DNA from 2 places in the Paraburkholderia phenazinium genome. Region 2 is predicted to be linked to the other one. Evidence: riboswitches for the same ligand, from Rfam matches in the RefSeq annotation. Region 2 holds a riboswitch; the other holds the start of a gene.
What was found. A riboswitch is a leader RNA that binds a small molecule or an ion and turns the genes downstream of it on or off. The one in region 2 is predicted to bind thiamine pyrophosphate.
Positions count from the first base shown of each region.

Region 1: it holds a riboswitch for thiamine pyrophosphate, as region 2 does, so the genes downstream of both, BUS06_RS01380 (FAD-dependent oxidoreductase) here and thiC (phosphomethylpyrimidine synthase ThiC) in region 2, are expected to answer to the same signal.

Region 1 covers NZ_FSRM01000001.1:280,337-289,750, forward strand. Annotated here, with positions in the region: gene BUS06_RS01370 (thiazole synthase) at 1-371, opposite strand, end outside; gene thiS (sulfur carrier protein ThiS) at 445-642, opposite strand; gene BUS06_RS01380 (FAD-dependent oxidoreductase) at 715-1,869, opposite strand; TPP riboswitch at 2,067-2,178, opposite strand; gene BUS06_RS01385 (ABC transporter ATP-binding protein/permease) at 2,572-4,323, shown strand; gene BUS06_RS01390 (hypothetical protein) at 4,603-5,100, shown strand; gene BUS06_RS01395 (hypothetical protein) at 5,249-5,779, shown strand; gene BUS06_RS01400 (response regulator) at 5,940-6,686, shown strand; gene BUS06_RS01405 (flagellar basal body L-ring protein FlgH) at 6,787-7,455, opposite strand; gene BUS06_RS01410 (hypothetical protein) at 7,514-8,287, opposite strand; gene BUS06_RS01415 (DUF6726 family protein) at 8,291-8,488, opposite strand; gene BUS06_RS37710 (hypothetical protein) at 8,505-8,672, opposite strand; gene BUS06_RS01420 (hypothetical protein) at 8,812-9,084, shown strand; gene BUS06_RS01425 (response regulator) at 9,094-9,414, shown strand, end outside.
Region 2 covers NZ_FSRM01000001.1:2,077,177-2,086,590, forward strand. Annotated here, with positions in the region: gene BUS06_RS09655 (hypothetical protein) at 246-770, opposite strand; gene thiC (phosphomethylpyrimidine synthase ThiC) at 1,056-2,987, opposite strand; TPP riboswitch at 3,080-3,198, opposite strand; gene BUS06_RS09665 (DUF1223 domain-containing protein) at 3,495-4,340, shown strand; gene BUS06_RS09670 (EamA family transporter) at 4,728-5,657, shown strand; gene BUS06_RS09675 (NADPH-dependent 2,4-dienoyl-CoA reductase) at 5,695-7,725, opposite strand; gene BUS06_RS09680 (DUF4397 domain-containing protein) at 8,058-8,849, shown strand; gene BUS06_RS09685 (entericidin A/B family lipoprotein) at 9,152-9,292, opposite strand.

The sequences.
Region 1 (9,414 bases), 1.8 Mb from region 2:
GCCTCGATCAGACCGACCGGATCGGGCTGCAACGTGTAGTCGTCGCCGATCAGTTCGAGCTTGATCCAGTCGGTTTCGAAGACTTCACGCGCCATGTGGGCGGTCGTGACCGCCTCGCCGACGCTCTGGCAGCCGGCCGTGTTGGGCAATAGCGGCACGCCGTGGCGCTTGAGCAGATCGAAGAAGCCGGCTTCGGCACCGCCTTCGTTCATCTGCCGGCGCAGCGCGACGGTGATCATGCCAGGCTTCGCCGCATCGATCGAGTCGGACAGCGACTGCAGCGACGGATAGCGTGACGTGCCGAGCAACACCCGGCTGGCGAAGGTTTCGCCGTACAGCGTGAGCGCGTCGGCGGGAATGGGAGAAGTCATCTGGAAATCCTTGTCTCTGGCGATACCCGGCGACCTGGCTGTTCGGCTACGTGGTCGCGGGTAATCACCGTTTTTAGCCGCCGGCGACCGGTTGCACGACGTCGAGCTTGTCACCCGCTTGCAGCGCGCGCGCGGCGTGCTGGGTACGGGCCACAAAGTCGCCGTTCAGCGCAACCGCGAACGGCGGACGCGCGCCGAAAGCGGCGAGCGCGTCGGCGACGGTCGCCCCCTCGGGCAGCGACAACGGCTTCTGATTGATATGAATGTCCATGGTGTTCAGATACGTTTCAATCGATAGCGTAGGCAGCCGGCGCGGCAGCCCATGTGGCAATGGTCGCAACGCTCATGCCGGCACCTGCGAGCGGTTCTGCGGATCGAGCCGGGCAAGCTGGAACAGCTCGCTCCAGCGCGCGTCGCGCCGCCAGTCGTCGAAAGCGTCGGCATCGCCGATGCGTCCGTCGAGCAGCGCAGCGGCAAAGCGAACGGCTTCGTCCGCGACTTCGGGCACGATCATATAGCCGTGCCGGTACAGGCCGTTCACGCGCAAGGTCTGCGCGCCATCCCAGACCAGTGCCGGACGGTGGTCCGGCAAGGTCGGGCGGCACTGCGAGTTCAATTCGAGGATGCGCGCCTCGCCGAAGCCGGGGTGGACCGAGAACGCGGCACTCAGCAATTCCAGCGCGGAACGCACGCTGACGGGCGACATGTCCTCGCCTTCCACTTCGGTTGCGCCGATCACGTAAAGATCGTCCTGCTTCGGCGCGATATACAGCGGATAGCGCGGATGCAGCAGACGCACCGGGCGCGTGAGCTTGATCCGAGGCGCGTGGACGCGAGCAACCTCGCCACGAATGCCGCGCAAAGTCGGCAAAACAGTCTTGGCACCGAGGCCGCGGCAATCGATCGTCACGCGGGCGGACGGTAACGCGCCATCGTCCACGGGCGTGTTCCAGTGCGTTTCGACGCGCCGCTCGGCGAGGCCTGCGGCGAGCGCGCTCAACACCTGGCGATTATCGAGTTGTCCCTCATGCGGCAGCAGCCAGCCTTGCGCGAAACGGCCGGCCAGCGCGGGCTCGGTCGCGCCGAGTTGCGCACCCGAGAGCGTGACGAAGCCGCCATCCAGCAGATCGGCGGGCGCGTTCGAGCGCACCCGGCGTTCGAACAGCGGCGCTTCGGTGCGATCGGCGTGATGCCAGACCACCAGCGTCCCATTGCGTTGAAAGAACACCGGTATGGGCAGTTCGGCCAGTACTTGCGGCCAGCTATCGAGCGAGGCGGCGCCGAGGCGCGTGATCAGCAATTCGGCGCTGGCCGCTTCGGCGAGCGGCGCGAGCATCGCGGCCGCCACCCACGCGGCGGCTTGCGAACCGGCGGCATCGCCGCGCTCGTAAAGCGCCACGCGGTGTCCCGCACCGGCGAGGCGCCACGCGACCAGCCGGCCGCACAGTCCGCCGCCGATGATGGCGAAATCCGGTTGCGAGCGATCGAGCGCGTTCATTGCCGTCCTGCCGGCGCGCGCAGAGCGGCCTTGAGCGTCACGGGGCAAACGAAGCAATAGACTGAAGAATAAGCGGTCATCGTATCCTTTCCGTACGGCAACAGGCGCACGTACCCAAGGACGAAACCGGCGGGCGAGGCCGGCCGGACAAAATGCGCATCCAGTGACGGACGCTGCCCGGCGGGGAATGGAAGAAAAGCCAACTTCCGGAAACTTCCCGCGCCGGTATTACCCGGATCGGGTGCAAAGGGTCTCTCTCAGCCTTGCTGCGGCGTGCGGCCCGCGCGCAAAGCACCCCTGTTTCGTCGAGAGTCATTAGACCATAAAAGGCGCGGCGGCCGCAAACCGGGGGCGATGGAGCGGCTGCGATCACGGGCGGGCAGACCGTCGGGCCTGGGCGATTCATGTAGTCTCGCTCGGAGCCTCTGGCACAATGCGGCGATGGAGTCTGCGCCGTTGTCGCGGGCTCTCGCGTCAAACGCGACAACCATACGCCGGTCGCGCGAGGCCGCGGTCCAGTGCCTCAGGTGATTAATTTTCGCTTAAGCCGCCGGCGGCAGAATCGGGCGGTCGTACGACGGGTTCGAGGCCCGGGCCGCTATTTGCAATTCCGCTGTGGCACCGATCCACTATAGGCAAGCCGGTCTAGGCTTGCTTGCAGCGGGTCGGTCCAAGATGAGCCAGTATTTCTTCAGGATGGTCATGACACCCAATACTTCCCCTGCCAGCCCGCTCGAGCCGGACGACAAGGTCTCCGCGTGGAGTCTGATCAAGCCCTACTGGGTCTCTGAGGAATGGAAGATCGCGTGGGGGCTGCTCGTCACGATCATTGCGATCAACCTTGCCAATGTCTGGTTGAGCGTCAAGTTCAACACCTGGAACGGTGAGTTCTACAATGCGCTGCAAGCCAAGAACGTCCACGACTTTCCGCACCTGATGATGGTGTTCACGGTCATCGTGTTCGCGATGATCATCCTGTTCGTGTACGGCCGCTATCTGCGGCAGATGCTAGGGTTCCGCTGGCGTCAGTGGCTTACCCACCGCTACCTGGAAGAGTGGCTCGGCGACGGCGCGTTCTACCGCATCGAGCGCGACCGGCTCGCCGACAACCCGGACCAGCGTATCAGCGATGACCTTCAGTCGTTCGCAACGAACACGCTGGCTCTGTCGCTCGATTTCCTGTCCACCGTCGTCACACTGATTTCGTTTGTCACTATTCTTTGGGGACTGGCAGGCGCGTTGAACGTGACGCTCGGCGGCGTTCCGATCGTCATTCCAGGCTACATGGTGTGGGTCGCGGCGCTCTACGCGCTCGGCGGTTCCTACCTGATCCACAAGCTCGGTCACCCGCTGGTTTCGATCACCTACCAGCAGCAAAAGGTCGAGGCGGATTTCCGCTTTGGGCTGATCCGCGTACGCGAAAACGCCGAACAGATCGCCTTCTACGATGGCGAGGCGACCGAAAGGGCCACTGCGGGCAATGTGTTCCAGCGCATTCGCGACAACTGGTGGCGCGTGATGAAATACACGAAACGCCTGAGCTTCGTGCTGAGCTTCTACGGCCAGGTTGCAATTATCTTCCCGCTCGTCGTCGCATCACCCCGTTACTTCGCCGGCGCATTCACGTTCGGCGTGCTGATGCAGATCCAGAACTCGTTCGGCACTGTCAGCGATTCATTTTCGTGGTTCATCAATAGTTACGGCAGCCTCGTCGATTGGCGTGCTACGGTAAATCGTCTGCGCGAATTCAAACGTGTTGTGCGTGCATCGCATCTGAAAGAGTCCGTCTCACCGGCTACCGCGCATGGTGGTATCAATCTCCACTACATTGACGAAGAAAAGCTCAGCACGGATGGCCTCTCGCTGGCGTTGCCGAACGGCACCCCGCTCTCACAGATCCGCAATATCACGATTAACCCCGGTTCGCGCTGGCTCGTGCGAGGTCCGTCGGGTTCCGGCAAGAGCACCTTGATGCGTGCGCTTGCCGGACTGTGGCCATTCGGCGACGGCTCGATCGATGCACCGGTCAATGCGCGCATGATGTTCATCCCGCAGCAGAGCTATATGCCGATCGGCACGTTGAAAGCGGCGCTCACCTATCCGTCCTCCGCCGAGACCTACACCGACGACGAATGCCGCGAAGCGCTGCGCACCTGCCACCTCGACGACTATGTGGGCCGCCTCGACGAATCGGGACACTGGGCCCGCATCATGTCGCCGGGCGAACAGCAGCGTCTCGCAGCAGCGCGCGTGCTGCTGCACAAGCCCGACTACCTGTTCCTCGACGAGGCAACCAGCGCGCTCGACGCGGCCAACGAAGCGCGGCTCTACCATCTCTTCACGGAGCGTCTGCCGAAGGCCGCCATCGTCAGCGTCGCGCACCGTGAATCGCTCGCGGCGTTCCACGAAGAAACGCTCGATGTCGAGCGAGCGGGCGAACCCGTCGCCGCTTAGGCAACGCGTCACTTGACCGGGTCGCGATTGACCGGGTCGCGATTGACCGCGTCGCGTTAGACCGGGTCGCGATTGAACACTTAACGCCCATCACCGATGCCGACTGCGGCATCGGCGCGCCCTGCAACATTCTGAAATACGCGAGAACAGTTCGAAAGCATTTGCGAAGCGCTCAGGTTGTTCCGTGCTTTGAAAGTGCCGTGCTGCGGCGAGGATAGTCGTGCGGGCCGGTCCCCCTCCGGTGCCGCACGCCACTCACCGTTATCGGACTTCCCGCTCATGTCATTCGATCGCCGTCTTCGTCACCTGACCCAACGATTCACGCGGATGAGCCGTTCGCCGCTCGCCCGTCCCGCCATCCCGGTCGGTGCGGCAGCCCTGTTGCTGTCGCTCGGCGCTCAGGCCGCGCAGTTGACCCAGGTCGCCGAGCCGGCCAACGTCTGTCCGGCGCTGACGCACATCGTCGCCGCCACCGACTTCCGGCAACTCCACGACCAACCCGCCGCACAACTGCCGGGTGTGGACAGCGCCGGCGACTGCCACGCCAGCGGCCACAGCTACGATTGCCACTGGCGCGCGCACTGGCAAGCCGACGGCGTGGTCACGGACCCGCTCGAAGAACTCGGCGCGGACATCGCCGCGTGCTTTCCCAACGTCGTGCACGACCTCAACACACCGACTCGCCAGCATTTCGTCGTGACAGCCGGCCTGCGCCGCATCGACGTGACGGCTAGCGTGCAGGGGTCCAACGAGTTGCGCCTGCGGGTCGCACGCTAAGCGTGCCGCCCCCGCGTTTCAACCCGACACGTCAAGGTATCGCATCGTGAACGGCTCGCGCCCACCGCTATTTCCGCTTCCTCGCCGGACCGCCAGACTGTCATGGTCCACTGGGCGGCGGTCATGCGTATGGGCGGCGACCGCCGCCGTGTTATGCGTCGGGCTGAACGGCTGCGCCTGGACGCTGATCACAGCGGCCGACGCCACCGGTTCCGTGATTCAGGCAGGCTATGCCATCGCTTCGAACTACTCGTCGCCGACCTTCGTCAACGGTCACCCCGCGGCCATCAGCACAGTCTGCATCGAAGTGAACCAGCTGGTGTCCGTTGGCGATTTCGTCCCGGCCTTGCAACTCGCGCTGAACCGGCGCGGCATCCGCTCGGCCGTCTACAACCCGGGCACCGCCCCGGCGAGCTGCGAGGCGCGGCTCGTCTATAACGCCTCGGTCGATTACGGCAAGCGCTCGTTTAACGACAATCCGGTGCAGTATCTTTCTGTGATCGATCTGACGCTGCTGCAGCAAGGCCAGATTCTGGTCACCGCGCGCTACCAGACCGGCGAACTCGGCATGGACCGCTTCTCGAACGCATCCGTCAAGCTCAACGGCATGATCGAAAAGATGGTGGTCGATCGCACCGAGTTGCGTCCGCGGACCATTCAGACGTCGCAAGTCAACTGAGTTCCCTCGCGCCCTGCAGAACGCACGCTGCATCTGCAAAACCCGCAAGACGCTCGCCGCGCCCGCAAAATCACGCAGACGATTGCTTCCAATTACCCGGGAAAGGTTTTGAAAGCATTGCGCGCTATCAGCCCTCCGGCGTATCTCTTAAGATTGCCGAATGAACCAATCCATTCTGGTCGTTGACGACGACCCCGTCGTGCGCGACATCGTGCGCGAATATCTGCAAGGGCGCGGCTTCTCGGTAACCGTGCTCGAGCATGGCATCGCCTTGCAACGCGCGCTCGAGAACGAGCGGCCCGCGCTGGTCGTGCTCGACATCATGATGCCGGAGATGGACGGTATTAGCGCGCTACGCGCGTTGCGCCTGGCCGGCGACGATATTCCTGTGATCCTGCTGACCGCGCGCGCCGACGTGATCGACCGGGTGATCGGACTCGAGCTCGGCGCGGACGATTATCTCGGCAAGCCGTTCGAGCCGAGCGAGCTGGTCGCGCGTATCCGTACCGTGTTACGCCGCCGCGGCACGATCGCGCCCGGCGCACCGGAAAACCGCGCGCCGTATCGCTTTGGCCGTTTCGAGGTGAATTTTCCGGCGCGCGAGTTACGCCGCGACGGCGAGCGCATTCCGCTGCGCTCGAGCGAATTTGCGATGCTCAAGGTGTTCGTCACCCATGCGATGACGGTGCTCACCCGTGCGCAATTGCTGGAAAAGCTGCATGGCAACACCGAGGCGCATCGTAACCGCAGCCTCGATGTCTCGATCTGGCGGCTGCGACGTCTGATCGAAGTCGATCCGTCCGAGCCGCGCTATGTGCAGACGGTGTGGGGTCGCGGCTACGTGTTCGTGCCGGATGGAGAAATCGGCGCGGCGGAGCGGGCCGCGCAGCCGTTCGTCGACGCGTAACACTGCGACAGGCAAGTCCCAAAGAAGCGCTGCATGGACTCACGCTTGCGGCTCTCCTGGACCGTTTGGCGCAAATCGCCAAACGGTCTCACGAAATTACTCAGAACGTCAGCACGCTCAGGAACATCCGCTGCAGCCAGCCCACGGTCGTCGAATCGCTCACAATGCCCTGGCCTGCCTGTTCGATCTTCGCATTCGCCACCTTGCCTGACGACACATAATTGCCGGCTTCGATGTCCTTCGGATTGACGATACCGGACAGCCTCAGGCGGTCGTGATTGCCGTTCATCGCAATCAGTTTCTCACCGGACACCATCAGATTGCCGGTCGGCATCGTTGCGATCACCGTCACAGCCAGCGTACCGGTCATCCCATTGGTGTCGGTCATGGCGCCTGCTCCCTTGAAGTCCGTCGACGCCGAGCCGATATTGAACAGGCGCGCGAGCCGTGCAGCCGCGCTGGTCGATTGATCGGCGGCAGTCGCAGTAATGTCGCTGGTTCGGCTTGCCGTTGTATTGGCGCTGCTGTTGCCGTTATAAGACTCGGACAGACGAATCGTCAGCACATCGCCCACGTGCTGCGCACGCGGCGTTTCGTAGAGCAAGAGCGACGAGCCAGCCTGATAAATCGCGCCTTGCGTGTTGATGTTAAGCGGCGCACTGACGAGCGGCGGTAACATCGGCGTGTCGACGATCGAATCCTGGTGGCTCGCACAGGCGGCCATACCCAGCGCTGCGGTCAGCGCGGCGATGAGGCGTAGGGTGGTCATAGAGGTTCCTCCACCGGAGAAAAATGAATCAACTCGGTCTCGACACGCATGCCGCGCCTCAACCCGCTTCGGGACTGCTCGCCTGCCATTGGCGTACGAGCGACTTCACCCACGCATCGGGATCTTTCAGCAGATAGGTGAGCGTGCCGTTGTGCGTGGACGGCAAAAAGCACAAGGTGATCGAGCTCACGGCGTTTTCCCATAGGTACACAGGAACCGCACCGCCGGCTGCCGACGTGTTCTTCGTGACGAGCTGCGGCGCTCCGTAGCGGCTCGCCAGCGCCTCACGCAGATCGCTGGCCGTGACCTCGTCGACGACGAACGAAATCTCGTACAGACGCAGCGCTGTCTGGCCGTTGACACGCGCGAACCGCAGCACATGATCCTGAGCCAGCGCGCCATCCACCACGGCCTGCGAGACCTGCCAGTGGTCGGCCGTCCGGTGCGCCCAGCGACACGCCACCGTGAGGCTCTCGCTCGTCTTCAGACTCATGCCGAGCGCTTCGGCCAGCATGTCTGTCTCGCAAACGGGCACGCTGCCGACGGGTGTCGCGCGCACGGTCGAACCCGCGCGGAATTCGTCGAGCGTGATGCCAAGCGGAATGCCGCGAAACGCGAACGGCGCATCCATGGACCGCTTGCGCTCGTCCCCGCCGCTGTGCCTCGACGCGGAGGCTGAAGTTGACGCTGTCGCTACCGCTGCCGTCGACGAAGCCACACCGCGCGCCGCGGGATCCGCATGCGCAGCAGGTGCCGCCTGGCCCAGCAGCATCGAAACCGCCAACGGCGCCAGCGTACCGAGCCATTGACGGGTAGACAGTCGGGCGCTCATGGCTCAGTCAATCGCCGCTGCGCATGCGTTGAACGGCTCGGCCGCGGCATGCCCCACCGCCGGCAGGATATCCAGCGTTGCGGCCGTCAGGCGGCACGGCAGCGCAGCGACACCACAACCGTCGAGCGGCAGCAGCATCGCACCCAGCGCCAGCCAGCTTGCGGCACGCACACACCGCTTGAAAACAGTGAGAGTCGGCACGGTGAGCCTCGTCAGGTCAGGCTGTCGTGTTGACGTTGTTGCCGATCAGGCCGCCCGGCAGAGCCGGCGACGTAGGTTCGGCCGGCAGCCCTTCGGGTTTGGCTGCGCCCTCCGAGGTCGGCGTCGGCCGCTCGCGCTGCACGGGCGGAAAGGTGGTGGGGCGGAGATTGTTCTGGACGGTCATGATGTACCTCGCGTATCACTTGGGTGCGGATTCGGTTACCGCACATCGGGGACACTGAGGGGAGAACTGACCTTCAGGCCAACGAAGCACGGCGGCGATGGACTACAGACCGAATCATCACGCTGCGAAGGAACTCACGATGCACGAAGGAACGCGCGCTTTTCCACGGTTCTTACGAGGGGTTCCGAATGCGCGCCAATTCTTTCCACTCAGGAAATACGGTAAGCAAAACCGGCTTGATGCGTCCCTCGATCCGCCATTAATATTGCCGGTGCCAGCGCTGTATTTCGACCGTCTTGCCTTGCTGGACAAGGCTTTCCAAGAGGGCCGGAAGGACTTCTCTAGCGCCGCGCGCCGGCAGGTAAGTGTTGGTAAGAAAACAGTGATCCGTTTGCCACACGCGTCGGTCTAAAATTTCGAAATGAATCCACAGGTCCTTATCGTCGACGACGACCCGGTCGTACGCGATCTGCTTTGCCGCTTTCTGCAATCGAACGGGTTCGACGCTTCCGTGCTCCACGACGGCACGCATTTGCAACGCCGCCTCGAAAGAGAGCGGCCATCGGTCGTTGTGCTCGACATCATGATGCCGAACACCGACGGTCTGCGCGCGCTCACTGCGTTGCGCGCAGCCGGCGACGACATTCCGGTGATCTTCGTCACAGCGCGCGGCACCGTGGCGGACCGCATCGTGGGTCTGTCGCTCGGTGCGGACGACTATCTGACGAAGCCGTTCGATCCG
Region 2 (9,414 bases):
GTGTGGGACAGCACCGTGTTCTCTATTTAAACAGATAATGCATGCGGCAGCATCAGGATAGAGCGCGCGCTGGCGCAGTCAAGACGGGGAAACCAGCGGCGTATGGACGGCAGTGGGCATAGATGGCGCGCAGGTGGCTGGCACCTGGCGCGGGCCTGACCTGGCGGTCAGATTGGGTCTGTCACAGGCCGGGAAAAGAGGTGATGCTGGGTGTGTATTCCGACGTGGCTCATTGGTTCATCGGCTCAGTGCCAATGGCCTCCGCCACCGCCATGCCAACCGCCGCCGTGCCAGCCACCGCCGTGCCAGCCGCCACCCCAGCAACAGCCGCCGCCCCAGAAGCCGGCAAAACCGACCGATACCGATGGTCCCCAATACGGGTAACCATAACCGTAGCCATATCCGTAGTACGGATAGGCCGGGGCCGCATACGGATAAGCCGCATAGGGATACGCGGAATAGGCCGGCCCGACATCCGGAGCCGGCGTATAGATCTGCTGGCTAGCCGCGGTCGCCGCCGGTGACGGCACTACATAGCTACCCGAAGCCGTCACCGACGGCGGTGGCGGCGCGGGGATCGGGTTGTGCTGGTTCAGCGCGCCAACGGGCTCGCCGTTCGCATTCACCGCCACGGACGTCTGCGAGGAACCCGTGGTTGGGTAGTAGCCGTTCGCGCCGTAGGGATAGTAGCCGTAGGGGTAGTAACAGCCCGCGAGGGCGAGCGCGGCAGCCGCGGCGCCAAGACGGGTGATAGCCGAAAGTGGACTCATGGCATGCTCCTGATGCAGCTCGATGCCGCGATGGTTAATGTTCGAGAGGTTGCAAACCGGCATCTTCCACTCAGAATACCCCTGAGCGATTCGGGTCAGGTTGCAAACAGGTTACCGCTTATTTCAGTGCCGTGCCGGATGTGTCCTGGGTAAGGGCTTGTCGGGATTGGCGCGCATTCGGGTCGCTTCGAACCGTGCCCGCAAAAGAAAAGGGCCCGCCAGCGGCGAGCCCTTGAGTTGCACGAGAAGCGAGGTGGCGCATCCTGCCGGCGCCACCCACCGGCCTCACTGCCGCTGATAAATCTCGGCGCCCTTTTTCATGAACTCGATCGACTTCACTTCCATGCCTTTCTTCAAGGCTTCGTCGTCGGTCACACCTTGCTGCGCGGCGAACTCGCGCACGTCCTGCGTGATCTTCATCGAGCAGAAGTGCGGGCCACACATCGAGCAGAAGTGCGCGACCTTGGCCGAGTCCTTCGGCAGCGTTTCGTCGTGGAATTCACGCGCCTTGTCCGGATCGAGACCGAGGTTGAACTGGTCTTCCCAACGGAATTCGAAGCGCGCTTTCGACAGCGCGTTGTCACGCACCTGCGCGCCCGGGTGACCCTTCGCCAGATCCGCCGCATGGGCCGCGAGCTTGTACGTGATGATGCCGGTCTTGACGTCGTCCTTGTTCGGCAGACCCAGGTGTTCCTTCGGCGTTACGTAGCAGAGCATCGCCGTGCCGAACCAGCCGATCATCGCAGCACCGATGCCTGACGTGATGTGGTCGTAGCCCGGGGCGATGTCGGTGGTCAACGGTCCCAGCGTGTAGAACGGCGCTTCGTCACACCATTCCAGTTGCAGGTCCATGTTCTCCTTGATCAGTTGCATCGGCACGTGGCCCGGGCCTTCGATCATCGTCTGCACGTCGTGCTTCCACGCGATCTGCGTGAGCTCGCCGAGCGTCTTCAGTTCGCCAAGTTGCGCTTCGTCGTTGGCGTCGTAGATCGAGCCGGGACGCAGGCCGTCGCCGAGCGAGAAGGCCACGTCATAGGCCTTCATGATTTCGCAGATGTCTTCGAAGTGCTCGTACAGGAAGCTTTCCTTGTGATGCGCGAGACACCACTTCGCCATGATCGAGCCGCCGCGCGAGACGATACCCGTCATGCGCTTCGCCGTGAGCGGCACGTATTGAAGACGCACGCCGGCGTGGATCGTGAAGTAATCGACGCCTTGCTCCGCCTGTTCGATCAGCGTGTCGCGGAAGATTTCCCACGTCAGGTCTTCGGCCTTGCCGTTGACCTTTTCCAGCGCCTGGTAGATCGGCACCGTGCCGATCGGCACCGGCGAATTGCGGATGATCCACTCGCGCGTTTCGTGGATGTGCTTGCCGGTGGAGAGATCCATCACCGTGTCGCCGCCCCAGCGGATCGCCCACGTCATCTTGTCGACTTCTTCGCCGATCGACGAGGTCACCGCCGAGTTGCCGATGTTCGCGTTGACCTTCACGAGGAAGTTACGGCCGATGATCATCGGCTCGCTTTCGGGGTGATTGATGTTGTTCGGGATGATCGCGCGGCCGCGGGCCACTTCGTCGCGCACGAATTCCGGCGTGATTTCGGTGAGACCGTTCGGACCGAAGGCACTCGCGCCGAATGCCTGGCCCGGATGCTGACGGCCCATCATCGCCGCGAGCTTTTCGCCGTTCGGACCGCTCGTCTTGAGCGACTCAAGATACGCCGCGCGCTGCTGGTTTTCGCGGATCGCGATGTACTCCATTTCCGGCGTGATGATGCCTTTGCGCGCGTAGTGCATCTGCGAAACGTTGGCGCCGGCTTTGGCGCGGCGCGGCGTGCGATGCAGGCCCTGGAAGCGCAGATCGGCGGTGGCCGTATCGGCGGCGCGTTCGCGGCTGAAGTCGCTCGACAGACCGCTTAGCGCTTCGGTGTCGCCGCGTTCTTCGATCCAGCGTTGACGCAAAGCCGGCAGACCCGCGCGGATATCGATCGTGGCATCCGGATCGGAGTAGGGGCCCGACGTGTCGTAGACGAAGACCGGGGGATTCTTCTCGCCGCCGAAGCTGTCCGGTGTATCCGACTGGCTGATTTCGCGCATCGGCACGCGGATATCGTCGCGTGAGCCAGTGACGTAGATCTTGCGGGAATTCGGCAGCGGGGCGACAGCGGCCGCATCGACGTGAGCGTCGGCGGAAAGGAACTTCGGATTGGCGTTCATGCATTTCTCCATGCAAAGCTCTATGTGGGGCCGCTAAGCAGGAGACGAGATGGAAGTTGTCGGAATTCGCCAGAGGATGAGGCGGTGCTGCGCTACGAATTCCGTACGCTTCCCTGCGCTGGCATTATCCAGATCAGGTTCAAAGGGTATTTCTCACCCACGCAACACGGACCTCCAACCTCCGTGCGACGCAGGACCCCCGCGTTAGCAGCGCACACGATACACCGCCGGCGCAGTGCTTGGCAACCGGTCTCGAAATCGGTGTGGCCCGAATGGTGGCCGGCTTACAGCCTGTCGTGCTTATCTCTATTGGGCTGCGCGGGGTGATGCGCCGCAGCATGAAAGGTGGCGTTGCCCGATCTTTATCGTCAGCCACGCCATGTCCTCCAGTCCCGCAATAAAATTTCAGAGGCGCTGTCATAACGGGCGACGCTCGCCGACTAACGTGCAGATTTCCAGATGGAGCCTGCCATGAATCCCCTTATGCGTTCCCACGCGTATCCGCTTATGCCTGTACGCGTGCGTTCACTCACGCGCCGCTTTGCCGACTCGCCGGTGGTGCGTGCCATCGCGCTGTTTGCCGCGCTAGCCACGAGCGGTGCCGCTCAGGCCGCCGATGCGATGTGCAAGGCGCACAGCCCGGCCCACCGTGTCGCGCTGGTCGAGTTGTACAGCAGCGAGGGTTGCAATAGCTGCCCGCCGGCGGATCACTGGCTGGGTCAGTGGAAGGACAGCGGTGCCGCTCGAGGCGTCGTGCCGCTTGCCTTGCATGTCGACTACTGGAACAGCCTTGGCTGGAACGACCGCTTCTCCCAGCATCGTTTCACTGAACGGCAGCAGACGCTGACCGATCTCGCCGGCGGCCACACGATTTACACGCCTGAAATCTTCGTGTCGGGGCGTGAGTTGCGTAGCTGGTCCCGGCCCGAGAGCTTCGATGAGCGTGTTCACGAGGTGACCGCCGAGCCGGCGCAGGCAGACGTTGCGCTTGAACTCGCGCCGCCTGCTCAGGGCACGAACGGTTTCGGCGTCGACGCGCGCTTCACGTCCAAAGCCACGGTCCACGATCCATTGAACGCGTACGTCGCCGTCTATGAAAACGCGCTGACGTCGCAAGTGCGCGCCGGCGAAAACAGTGGCGCGACGCTGCATCACGAACGCGTCGTGCGGCAATGGATCGGTCCGGTGCCGCTTGCGGGCGGCAGCGCGCAGATTCGCCGTGAGATCGCGCTCGATGCCACCGATGCCGCCGACCGCCAGGCGCAGCCGGACAGGTTCGGCGTCGTGGCCTTCGTCGAAAACGCATCCACCGGCGAGGTGTTGCAGGTGACGGAACTGGCCGCCTGTCAGTGAGGCCGCCGGCGATCGATTGAGGTCGACGCCTTCGCCATGAGTAACCCTCGATCTGAACCTCGCACCTGATTTTCGGAGACTTGAAACCTCGCATGCTCTAGCCGTCGCGGCGTCTGTTCGGCAGGCAGTCGCTCGCACGAACGCCCAGCCGCTTTCCGGATACAGAATTTACGATTCTTTCATGGACGCCCAACCGCGTTCCTGCATAATGCTGCGGTGCGTGCCGCGGTTGTCCGCCGTTGCCGTCCCCAAGTACTTCTGCCCGTTCTACCACCATGTCTTTGAGCCTTGCCTGCCAGGCCGCATCCACGATGCGGCGCCCGCCATCTGGACCCAGCGTCCCCAGCGGGGGCACAACGCCTCGAACGACATGGGTGGATTGAACGCATGTCGCTGCAACCTCCTGGCCGTTTTCCCCTCCGTTTTGCCGTTCGCCTGCCTCAGTCTCATGCTGGCCGGATTGCGCTCGCGCTGAGCGTCGTCTACCTCGTGTGGGGCTCCACGTATCTGGCCGTGCACGTGGCGCTCGGATCATTCCCACCGCTCCTTCTGTCCGGCCTGCGCAACCTGTTTGCGGGTATCGGCCTGTTCGTCTTCGCCGCGCGTCGTGACCCGGTCTGGCCAAACACCGCTGAGATTCGCAACGCCGGGCTGGTCGGTACGATGCTGGTGGGTCTCTCGAGCGGGATGCTGGCTTTCGGCATGCGCACGGTCGGCACCGGCACTGCCGCGGTCATGGTCGCTACCGTGCCGCTGTTCGCTACCGTCATCGCCGCTGTGGCGGGACGCAAGATCGGGCGGGGCGAATGGTTTGCCGTGGGCCTCGGACTCGTGGGGATTGCGATCCTGAGTCAGGGCGGTGGCGCGTCGGGCTCGGCCGGCGGGAGTCTCGCAATTCTGTGTGGCGCGCTCTTCTGGGCAGGCGGCGCGCATCTGGCTGGACGGCTGAAACTGCCGTCGGACCTGTTTATGTCTACCGCGTTGCAGATCGGCCTGGGTGGCGCGATGTCGACGATCGTCGCGTGGGTCTCCGGCGAGCGCATGGCCGAACTGCACATCCTGCCGCTGCTGGCGTTCTTCTACCTGATGCTGGTCGGCACCATGGCCGCGTATGTCGCGTACGGCTATCTGATCCGGCATACCAGTCCGATCATCGCCAGCAGTTGCATGTACGTGAACCCGGTGGTGGCGGTCGCGCTTGGCGCGCTGCTGCTCGGCGAACCGGTGACCGGCGCAACGGTGATTGCGACGGTGGTGATCCTGGCGAGTGTCGGTCTGTCGTTCTGGTTCGATTACCGGCGCCGCGGTCTGGCGTGAGAGGCAGAGGCCCGCAACGCGCCCCCGCGTTGCCTGACTATAAACGCGCCGCCAGCTCCGCCCCTTCGCGGATTGCCCGCTTGGCATCGAGTTCGCTCGCCAGCGCCGCGCCGCCGATCACGTGATACCGCGGGCCGTCCGCAGGCGGCGTGGCCGGCTGCAGATCGCGCAAGGATTCCTGCCCCGCGCAGATCACGATCGTCTCGACCTCGAGCCACTGCTCGGTGCCTTCGCGAGCGATCTTCAACCCGCGTTCGCTGATCTCCAGATACGACACGCCGTCGAGCATCCGCACACCGTTGCGCATTAGCGTGGCCCGGTGCACCCAGCCCGAGGTCTTGCCGAGCCCCGCACCGAGCTTGCCGGCTTTGCGCTGCAACAGCCAGATGTCGCGTACCGGTTGCGCAGGCAGCGGCGCTTTCAGACCGCCGCGCTCGCGCACGGCCAGATCGACGCCCCATTCTTCGAGCCACGCGTCGCGCGGCTGCGGCAGCGGCTCGCCGGGATGATGCAGCAGGAACTCGCTGACGTCGAAGCCAATCCCACCGGCGCCGATTACCGCGACGCTGCGGCCTACCGGCGCGCCGCGCAGCACCTCGACGTAGGTCAAGACGTTTGGCCCGTCGATGCCGGGAATCGCCGGACGGCGCGGAGCGATGCCTGTGGCGAGGATCACGTCGTGGTAGCCGCCCGCGCCGAGCAGCGCGGCATCGACGCGAGTGGCGAGCCGCACGTCGACGCTATACCGCTGCAACTGGCTCTGAAAATAGCGGATCGTCTCGCTGAACTCTTCCTTGCCCGGCACACGCATCGCGAGATTGAACTGTCCGCCGATGGTTGTGCTCGCATCGAACAGCGTCACACGGTGGCCACGCGAGGCGGCCACCGTCGCCGCCGATAGCCCGGCCGGCCCGGCACCCACCACGGCAATCGTCCGCGGCGTCTCCTGACTGGCGAGCGGCCGGTACACCAGTTCAGTTTCGCGTCCCGCGCGCGGATTGACGAGACAGGTGGCGCGCCGGTTCTGGAACGTGTGATCGAGACAGGCCTGGTTGCACGCGATGCAGGTGTTGATCTCGTGCGTGCGCCCCTCGGCGGTCTTTATGACGAAGTCCGGGTCGGCGAGCAGCGGCCGCGCGAGCGACACCAGATCGCCTGCGCCCTGGGCGAGCAGATCTTCGGCGACGTCCGGTGTATTGATACGGTTCGAGACGATCACCGGCACCTTGACTGCTGCCTTCAGGCGCGCGCTGAGCGGCGCAAAGGCCGCTCGCGGCACCGAGGTGACGATGGTCGGCACGCGCGCCTCGTGCCAGCCGATCCCGGTATTGAACATCGTGACGCCGGCCGCTTCCAGAGCCTGCGCGACCTGCACGGTCTCCTCCCACGTATTGCCGCCTTCGACGAGATCGATCAGCGACAACCGGTACACCACGATAAAGCGCTCGCCGCACGCGGTCCTGACGGCTTCGACGATCTCGCGCGCAAGCCGCATGCGGTTCTCGAGACTGCCGCCGTAACGGTCGGTACGCTGGTTGGTGCGCGGGCAGAGGAACTGGTTGAGCAGATATCCCTCGCTGCCCATGATCTCGACGCCGTCGTAACCGGCGCGCTGGGCGAGCCGCGCGCAGCGCGCATAGTCGCGCACGGTCTTCGCCACGCCGGCCAGCGTCAGTGCGCGCGGCTTGAACTTCGAAATCGGCGACTTCAGTGCCGAAGCGGACACCACGAACGGTTGATACCCATAGCGTCCCGCATGCAGGATCTGGAGCGCGATCTTGCCGCCTTCGGCATGCACGGCCTCGGTAACGAGGCGGTGATTGCGCAGGTCGAACACTGAGTTTAGCGTGCCGCCGAACGGCAGCAGCCAGCCTTGCCGGTTCGGCGAGATGCCACCCGTGATGATCAGACCGGCGCCGCCTTTAGCGCGCTCGCGGAAATACGCGGCGAGTTTCGGGTAGTTCCAGAAGCGGTCTTCCATGCCCGTATGCATCGAACCCATGACGACCCGATTGCGCAGAGTCGTGAAGCCGAGGTTGAGTTCGGCGAGCAAGAATCGGTAAGGCATGCAACGGACCTTGTAAAAGTGGGGTGCGCCCGAACAATACACCGCCGATCGGCCGAACCTTCCGAGGAAAAATTCTAATCCTGCGAACTCGTTGGCCACCAGGCCTGTACCGACGGTATCTGATCCAGTCTGGTGCATGCGGCACATCGATTGCTGAATGCGAGCGTCCATATCACGCGCGTCACACTGAACCGATGCGCAACAGGGATAAGAGAGAGCGCCGCTGAGACAGCTCATCGGGGCCGTTCGCCTGAAAAACGAACGCGCCATCCGGCGGGTACGGCGTTCGTACAACTAATGGGTCGAGACCCGACATCGATATAGGTGCACATATGAAGCTAATCCGAACCATGGCGGCCATGATTGGCGTTGCGGCCGTCCTGACAGCTTGCGGTGGCAGCGGCAGCGACGCCGCGAAAACGCTGGGGATCACCGATCCGGAAATCCACTTCGAAAATGCCGTGCCCGGCAGTTCGCCCTATGACTTCCTCGTCAACGGCTCGGCGCCAGGTGGACAAACCAATGTCGCCTACCTGGGTGTGACGAACTTCACCAACATCGGCACGGGCGCGACCACGGTCGCGTATGCCGCCACGGGCACGAAGACGGCGCTTGCCAGCGGCAGTTTCCCGGACGTGGCCAACGGTCATGAATACACCGTGATCGCCTTGCCGGGCCTCACGAGCCCCGGTATCGGCCTGATCGACGACCCGTTCGACAAGGGCCTGCTGTCGAACGACGCACGCGTGCGGGCGTTCAATGCCTCGGCGAACGCGACCAATCTCGACCTCTATATCGTGCCGGCCGGGACCAACATCAACACTGTCAGTCCGACGATGGCGGGTGTCTCGTTCAGCAATGCCGTACCGGCCAGCGGTCAGGACTCGCTGTATCTGTCGGGTGGCACCTATATCGCGATCGCCACGGTAGCAGGCAGCAAGACGGCGATCTTCCAGTCGGCGTCGTTTAGTCTTGCTAACAACGCGGACTGGCTGGTCACCACGGTGCCGATCGCCGGCACGTTGAGCCAGTTGCTGCCAGGCCAGATTCACTTGCTGGTTGCACAGGGCGGTAACACCGGCACGCCGGCGATTGAATTGGCCAACACGCTGACGGGCCAATAAGCGGTCAAGCGGCCCTCAACAGGCGCTCAAAAGCGAGTCCATTAGCGATTAACAGGCAACTATAAGACCGACGTAGTTCGGCATGGCAGGGAGGAGCAGGGCGGCGATCCACCAATGGTGGGTCGCCGCGTTGCTATGTGTCGGCCAACATCGTGTGCGGTGCGATTGGCATGCGATGCGATGGCGTGTCCTTGCCACCCCGCAGCACATAAAAAAGCCCGACGCGCAAACGCATCGGGCTCAACTTGCAGATCACATCGAAAGCGATCTTGCTGACGCCGCCACGGCGCCAGCAAGCCGCGTTACTTGGCTTCTTCCGCGCTGTTCGTGATGGCGTGGCCGCCGCTGGAGATATCCTGGCCGGCGCCAGCCACGGTGTTGCAGCCGGCGAGGGCCGCAGTGCCGGTAATCAGAAGCAAAGCGATGGCGATGAGTCGAGTCATGAGTTTTCCCCTTCTGAAGAATGCATCGATTGACGCGCCTGATGAGCGGCGCGCGCTCCCTGTCGACCAACCGGGCATCGCGCCAGCCGATCTGGTCTGATTGCATCTTAAAAAATGGGGCG